Regions from separate parts of the Streptomyces sp. NPDC024698 genome, predicted to be linked through region 1. Evidence: riboswitches for the same ligand, from Rfam matches in the RefSeq annotation. Region 1 holds a riboswitch; the other holds the start of a gene.

Region 1 (3,399 bases):
ACCGCACGGGCCATCAACGACCGGCTCGCCCTGCGGCTGTTGCAGCAGGAAGGCCCGTTGACGGCCACGCGGCTGAAGCAGCTCACCGGACTGTCCCGGCCGACCGTCGCCGACCTCGTGGAACGCTTGACGGTCTCCGGTCTCGTCACCGTCGTCGGGGAATCGGGGGAGCAGCGGCGGGGGCCGAACGCCCGGGTCTACGGGATCGTCGCGGACCGCGCCCACCTGGCCGCGCTGGACGTCCGTACGGAGGGAGTCTCCGTCGTCGTCTCCGACCTGGTCGGCCGCGTCCTGGCCGAGGCGTCCGCGCCCATCGGCGAGGGTGTCGGCACCGGACCGGCGGTGGAGCGCGCGGTCGCGCTGGTCGAGCGGGTGGCGAAGGAGGCCGGCGCGCCCCAACGGGAAGGGGCCGGAGGGTGGGGCAGGCTGCACACGGTCGGCATCGGGGCGCCCGGTCTGATCGATCCCGCCAGCGGTGAACTCCGCGACTCCACCGGGCTGCCCGAGTGGCACCGAAGGCTCGTCGCGGCCCTCCAGGAACGGCTTCCCGAGGCCCGCGTCCTGGTCGAGAACGAGACCAACCTCGCGGCCCTGGCCGAACAGCGCGAGGGCGTCGCCCGCGACCGGGACACGTTCGTCCTGCTGTGGCTCGGCCACGGCACCGGCGCCGCCGTGGTCCTCGACGGCGCCCTGCGCCGAGGCGCCTCCGGAGGAACCGGCGAGATCGGCTTCCTGCCGGTGCCGGGCACCACGGGCCTGCCCTCGGCGACCGACTGCGGGGGCGGCTTCCACTCCCTGGTCGGGTCCGCGGCGATCACGGAGCTGGCGGCGCAGCACGGCGTCTCGGCGCGGCCCGAGGGCTACGAACCGCATGCCGCGGCGCTCGTGCGGCAGGCGCTGGCGGCCCCCGGCTCCCCGGCGTCCGACGGTTTCCTCGACGCTCTCGCCCAGCGCCTCGCGATCGGGGCGGCGTCCGTAGGCGCGGTGCTCGACCCCGGCTGTGTGGTCCTCGGCGGCGAGGTCGGCCAGGCCGGCGGCGCGGCGCTCGCGGCGCGGGTCGAGCGGCGGCTCGCCCGGATCTCGCCGCTCCCCACCGAGGTGCGCGCGACCACGGTGGGCGGGGGCGCGGTGCTGCGCGGAGCCCTGCTGACCGCGCGCGACGGTGCCCAGGACGAGCTGTTCGCCCCGGCCTCGTCGCGGTAGGGCGTGTCCGTGAAGCCGTGGGTGTCCGTGAAGCCGCGGGTGTCCGCGAAGCCGCGCGTGTCCGTGAAGCCGCGGGTGTCCGCGAAGCCGCGGGTGTTCGCGAAGCCGCGCCTGTCCGCGAAGCCGCGGGTATCCGTGAAGCCGCCGGCGTTCGCGAAGCCGCGCGTGCCCGGCGATGCCCGGCACTCTCTGGGCGGTCGCGGCCGGTTGGAGACCCGGCGGCGGGGCAAGGGCCTTCGTCACCGCCGCCGGGTCGATCGTGGGGGGACCGGCAATGAATGATCACGCAGTCTTGATCGAGGACATTAAGAGGACTAGACCAGAGCGTCAATAGGTATGGACCAGTTGCGCGAACCTGTGACCTGCCCCAAGACCGCACGGGGTCAAGGAGGTTGGCCGGGTGCCCCGTCCGTGGAAGTCCATGCCGGGCCGCTGTGAGCCACCCCACAGAGGTACGGCCGTATGACCGTCGTTCGGGCGTGGCACACTGGCCATGTACCAGAAGCAGCGCACTCCGGGGTCGGTGTAATTCCGAACCGGCGGTTATAGTCCGCGACCCGGCCGCTTCCAGCGGCCGGTTGACCAGGTGGAATTCCTGGACCGACGGTTAAAGTCCGGATGGGAGGCAGTGCGCGGCGGGCGGGCATTTCGTGCGCGCTGCCGTTTGTTGCTGCTCGTCCTGCGGGACGGGTGTCCTTTCGGCGTCGCTCCCGGTGTGCCGCGGTCCGCTCATTCTGTCGTCATCGACAGGCCCCGGAGTCCGTGCCCTATGAGGCAGGAGGACCCGGGAAGTGTTCACCGGAATCGTCGAAGAGCTGGGTGAGGTCACCGCCGTCGAGATGCTCGACGACGCCTCGCGTTTCCGGCTGCGTGGCCCCGTCGTCACGCAGGGCGCGCAGCACGGCGACTCCATCGCCGTCAACGGAGTCTGTCTCACCGTGGTCGAGCACGAGGGCGACGAGTTCACCGCCGACGTGATGGCCGAAACCCTGAACCGCTCCAGCCTCGGGGCCCTCACCGTCGGCTCCCGCGTCAACCTGGAACGGCCGATGGCCGTGGGTGAGCGCCTCGGCGGACACATCGTGCAGGGGCACGTCGACGGCACCGGCGCGGTCATCGAGCGCAAGCCGTCCGAGAACTGGGAGATCGTCAAGATCTCGCTCCCCGCCGACCTCTCGCGCTATGTCGTCGAGAAGGGCTCCATCACCGTCGACGGCATCAGCCTGACCGTGGTCGACGCCGGCCCCGACTTCTTCACCGTCAGCCTCATCCCCACCACGCTCGACCTGACCACCCTGGGCCGCAAGCAGCCCGGCGACCCGGTCAACCTCGAGGTCGACGTGATCGCCAAGTACGTCGAGCGCCTGCTGGGCGCGCGCGGTGAGCAGCCCGCCGGTCCGCCCGGGATCCAGGGGGCCGGCCGGTGAACTGGCTCAACTCCGAGGCCTTCGTCCTGTTCGGCCAGCACATCATGTGGTCGGACATGATCGGCAACGTGATCGGTCTGATCGCCCTCGCGCTCGGCTGGCGGCGCTCCGTGTGGAGCTGGCCCGTCCAGCTCCTCTCCGGCCTGGTCCTCTTCGCCGCCTTCTTCGGCCACCTCACCGGCAGCGCCGGCAAGCAGGTCGTGGTCATCGCCGTCGCCCTGTACGGCTGGTGGCAGTGGAACCGCGGCGAGGGCAAGGACGGACGCGTCTCCGTACGATTCGCCACCTGGCGCGAACGCGCGTACATGGCGGGCGCCGCCGCCGTCGGCACCCTCGCCGTCAGCGCCCTGTTCCACGCGTACCCGACGCTGTCCTGGGACCCCTGGCCGGACGCCTACATCTTCGTCGGCACGATCGTCGCCATGTACGCGCAGGCCCGCGGCATGGTCGAGTTCTGGTTCGCCTGGCTGCTCGTCGACGTGGTGGGCGTCCCGCTCAACTTCGCCAACGGCTACGCCTTCTCCGGATTCGTCTACGTCCTGTACGGCGCGCTCGTCCTGTGGGGCATGCGCGACTGGTGGCTGCGCTCCCGTGAGGCCGGGCAGCCCGTCATGGAAGGAGCCCCGGCATGACAACGGCGCCGGTTTGGTACAGCACCGGGCATGATCAGGATGCCTCGGACTTCGCGCTCGACCCCGTCGAGCAGGCCATCGCCGACATCGCGGCCGGCCGCCCCATCGTGGTCGTCGACGACGAGGACCGGGAGAAC
Region 2 (3,399 bases), on a different contig from region 1:
TGACGCGTGCCCTCAGGTGTGACGGCGCTCTCCACGGAGACATAGTCGCCGAAGGGGGCCCAGTCGGCCCCTTCGAGGAACTCCTCGACCACCAGAGCCGGTTCGGCGCGCAGGAACTCCTCGATCACGGCGGCGCCGCGGTCGGGGTCCGTCACCCGGACCGTGTTCCGGCTGCCTTCGCCACGCACCGGTTTGACCACGGCGGGCAGACCCACCTGTGCCAGTGCGTCCGGCCATTGTCCGGCGGTGGTGACGACCGTGCTGCGGACGGCGTCCACGCCGGCCTCGTGCAGCAGGCGCCGCTGAACGGATTTGTCGGTCAACCCCTTGACGGTTTCCGGGGAGTTGAACGGAAGATCGAGCCGTTCCGCAAGTAACGCGGTGTCGGTGAGCATGCGTTCGCTGAAGGTCAGGATGCCTTTGGCCCCAACGGCGCGCAGACGGGCGACGACGGCGTCGTCCCCGTCGGCCAGCGGTACGAGACCGGCGCAGTTCTCCTCCAGGAGCGGGCGGACCTGGCGGGCGTGCCCGGAGTCCGCGAGCACCACCACCACGGGCTCCGATGTGCGCAACCGGCCGATGATCTCGCGCGGCGAGGCCGCACCCTGGTCGTAGACGACAACGATAGCCATCGGTCAGGCACGTTCGAACAGTTGGGGATCCTCGACCGCCTCGGCAAGCTCGCGGAGCGTACTGCGGCGCAGAACTGCGGACCGCGGCATCGCGAGGCCGGACTCGATAGCGCGGGTGGAAATCGCCACCGCCGGCAGTGCATCGCCGCCAAGGTCGCAGAAATCGGCGGCGACATCGTCGACCGAAATACCGAGTACTTCTTCCCAGATTCCTCTGGGTATTTCTATGGCGCCCTTGTCGAGCATGCCGGTTCCCCCCCTGACTCGTGGTCGCTTTCGAGTATTGAATGCTCAACGGCGCAATGTCAAATACCACGACAATTCTTGGTGAATTCATCAAGATTCGCAATTCGGAGCACGCCGGAAGGAGGCCCGGCAAATGCTTTTTGCAAAACATCTGCGGGCCTGCCGGGCCCGTGGTCCTTCCTCGTGGCACCCCCCGTCGGTCAGCCCAGGGCCGCTCCCGGCCGAGCCGAGCACACGGGGGGCGGCCCCTCGGACGGCCGCAGATGGTCGATGAGGGCGGCGACGGAGATCAGGGCAAGTCCGTGACGCTCGGCGAAGTCGCGCAGCTCCGGGAGCCGGGCCATGGTGCCGTCGGAGTTGGCGATCTCGCACACGGCCGCTGCCGGGCGCAATCCGGCGAGCCGGCAGAGATCCACACCGGCCTCGGTGTGACCGGGCCGCACCAGCACGCCGCCGTCACGCGCCCGCAGCGGGAAGATGTGTCCGGGTCGCACGAAGTCGCCGGGTGAACTCCTGCGTTCGGCCAGCAGACGGAGGGTCAGCGCTCTGTCCGCGGCGGAGATCCCGGTGCTGATGCCGACGGCGGCGTCGACGGAGACCGTGAAGGCGGTGCGGTGGCTCTCGGTGTTGCGGGGAACCATCTGATCCAGCTCCAGCCGGTCCAGATCGTCTCCCGGCATCGGGGCGCAGAGCAGGCCCCGGCACTCGGTCATGGCGAAGGCGACCAGCTCAGGGGTGGCCAGCTCGGCTGCGAAGACGATGTCGCCCTCGTTCTCGCGGTTCTCGTCGTCGACGACGACGACCGCCCGGCCGGCGGCGATCTCCGCGACCGCGTGGTCGATCGGATCGAGGGGCTGCACGCCCCTGGCGGTGGGAGACAGCATCGAATCGGTAGTGGTCATGCCCGTGGTCCTAGCGTTCGGTGGAAGCGAGGTCGGGGCGCGAGGTCGGCCGAGCGGGCCCCGCGCACCTGGAACTCGGCGCTGCGGCCGGTCGGGCGGGGTTGCGCGGCGGCAGGGGCACTGCCCGGTAATCGGCCCATCGAAGTCTCTCCTCGCGCTGGCGGCGCGGACTTCCGGGGCCTGAGACACACGACGAGCGCAAGGGCACGTGACACTTTCCCGTCGGGGCGCCACAGTCCCCGTGAGGACGTGCGGAACTTCCACAAGGATCGGGAAAGACCCTGCTCGCCGCGCACTGCCTCCCTTCCGGACTTTCACCGTCGGTCCAGGAATTTCACCTGGTCAACCGGCCGCTGGAGGCGGTCGGGTCGCGGACTGTAACCGCCGGTTCGGAATTTCACCGACCCCGGAGTGCGCAAACGTTCGTGATAACTTCCGTTAACCTTGCACACTCCGCGTGATCTTGACAAGGCATTGGCGAAATCGAGTCATTGTGGCCTGCGTCACGCATCGCCCGACAGGCGAACGGCACGCCGTTTCAAAAGAGTTGCCAACGTCTCGCGGCTGTGTCTACGATCCGCACGCCGCTAACCAACCGTCAATAACGGTCAGATCGGCGCCGGTCGCCCGCTTCGACGAATACGGGGCTGCGAGGCGAGTTCGGCCGGCCGGCGAAGCGGGCATTTGGGGTCCGCGCAATGTCGGATCCGTGTCAGCACGGGGGATCAACACTTCAATGCGCAACAATTCTGAGGGCGCGCTGCGTGCGGCCGAGCCCACCGACAACGAAGCCGGGACCGCGGAGCCTGGCCGGTTCGCACCCGGCACGACCGTCCTGCACCGGGAAGTCCTCGGCGGACGGACATGGTCGAGCTACCTGGTCCGGGTGGTCGCCGACCGATCCGATCCGCTCGCGGTGCATCTGGCGCACGGCACCCGGCTCTCCTTCGGTGAAGGGGACTTCACCCGGGGTCCCCACCCCTGGCACGACGTGGCCGACCAGGAGTGGGCGCAGTGCCAGCCTCCGGCCGGCCGGGAGACACCTCCCGTGTGGACGGGTGCTCCCACCGCTCGCTGACCGCGCGGTCCCGAGCCGCCTCCGGCATGCGCCGCGCAGAACTCCCCCGCGCCGCAGGACGGCTGGAGCCCACATCCATGAGCGAAGTCCCCCGGCTCTGCGGGACCGCCGGTCCGTCGGGCAGCCCCCGTTGCACCTTTCCGCGGTTCTCGGAACGCCCCTCACAGCACAGCACGACGAAAGGAACCAAGCTCCATGCGCATCGCGTTAGTCACCTCCCCCGGCTCGGTGGAGATCAGTGACACCCCGGTCCCCGAGATCGGCGAGGACGACGTGCTCGTCAGGATCGCGGCCTGCGGCCTGTGCACCATGGAGGCCAAGCTCTACACCGGGGAGATGCCCGTCTACCCCGTCGCCGCCGGGCACGAGGTGTCCGGCCGCATCGAGCGGGTCGGTGCGCGTGCCGCCGCCCTCGAGGACGCGCCCGCCGTGGGCGACCTGGTCACCCTCGACCTGCTCACCCGCTGCGGCACCTGCCGCAACTGCCGCGCCGGCGACAGTGCCGTCTGCGCGTCACCGCAGGGCAGCCTGCTGCCGGACG

The links. A riboswitch is a leader RNA that binds a small molecule or an ion and turns the genes downstream of it on or off. The one in region 1 is predicted to bind FMN.
Region 2: linked by a shared signal. The riboswitch ahead of ribB (3,4-dihydroxy-2-butanone-4-phosphate synthase) and the one ahead of ACZ4AA_RS31535 (riboflavin synthase) in region 1 are both predicted to bind FMN.

What each region holds. Positions count from the first base shown of each region.
Region 1 covers NZ_JBVHLK010000021.1:55,476-58,874, forward strand. Annotated here, with positions in the region: gene ACZ4AA_RS31530 (ROK family transcriptional regulator) at 1-1,203, shown strand, start outside; FMN riboswitch at 1,709-1,839, shown strand; gene ACZ4AA_RS31535 (riboflavin synthase) at 1,995-2,630, shown strand; gene ACZ4AA_RS31540 (nicotinamide mononucleotide transporter family protein) at 2,627-3,262, shown strand; gene ACZ4AA_RS31545 (bifunctional 3,4-dihydroxy-2-butanone-4-phosphate synthase/GTP cyclohydrolase II) at 3,259-3,399, shown strand, end outside.
Region 2 covers NZ_JBVHLK010000003.1:226,195-229,593, forward strand. Annotated here, with positions in the region: gene ACZ4AA_RS08800 (ATP-grasp domain-containing protein) at 1-632, opposite strand, end outside; gene ACZ4AA_RS08805 (phosphopantetheine-binding protein) at 636-878, opposite strand; partial or broken gene ribB (3,4-dihydroxy-2-butanone-4-phosphate synthase) at 1,127-1,780, opposite strand; FMN riboswitch at 2,069-2,199, opposite strand; gene ACZ4AA_RS08815 (hypothetical protein) at 2,517-2,858, shown strand; gene ACZ4AA_RS08820 (zinc-dependent alcohol dehydrogenase) at 3,054-3,399, shown strand, end outside.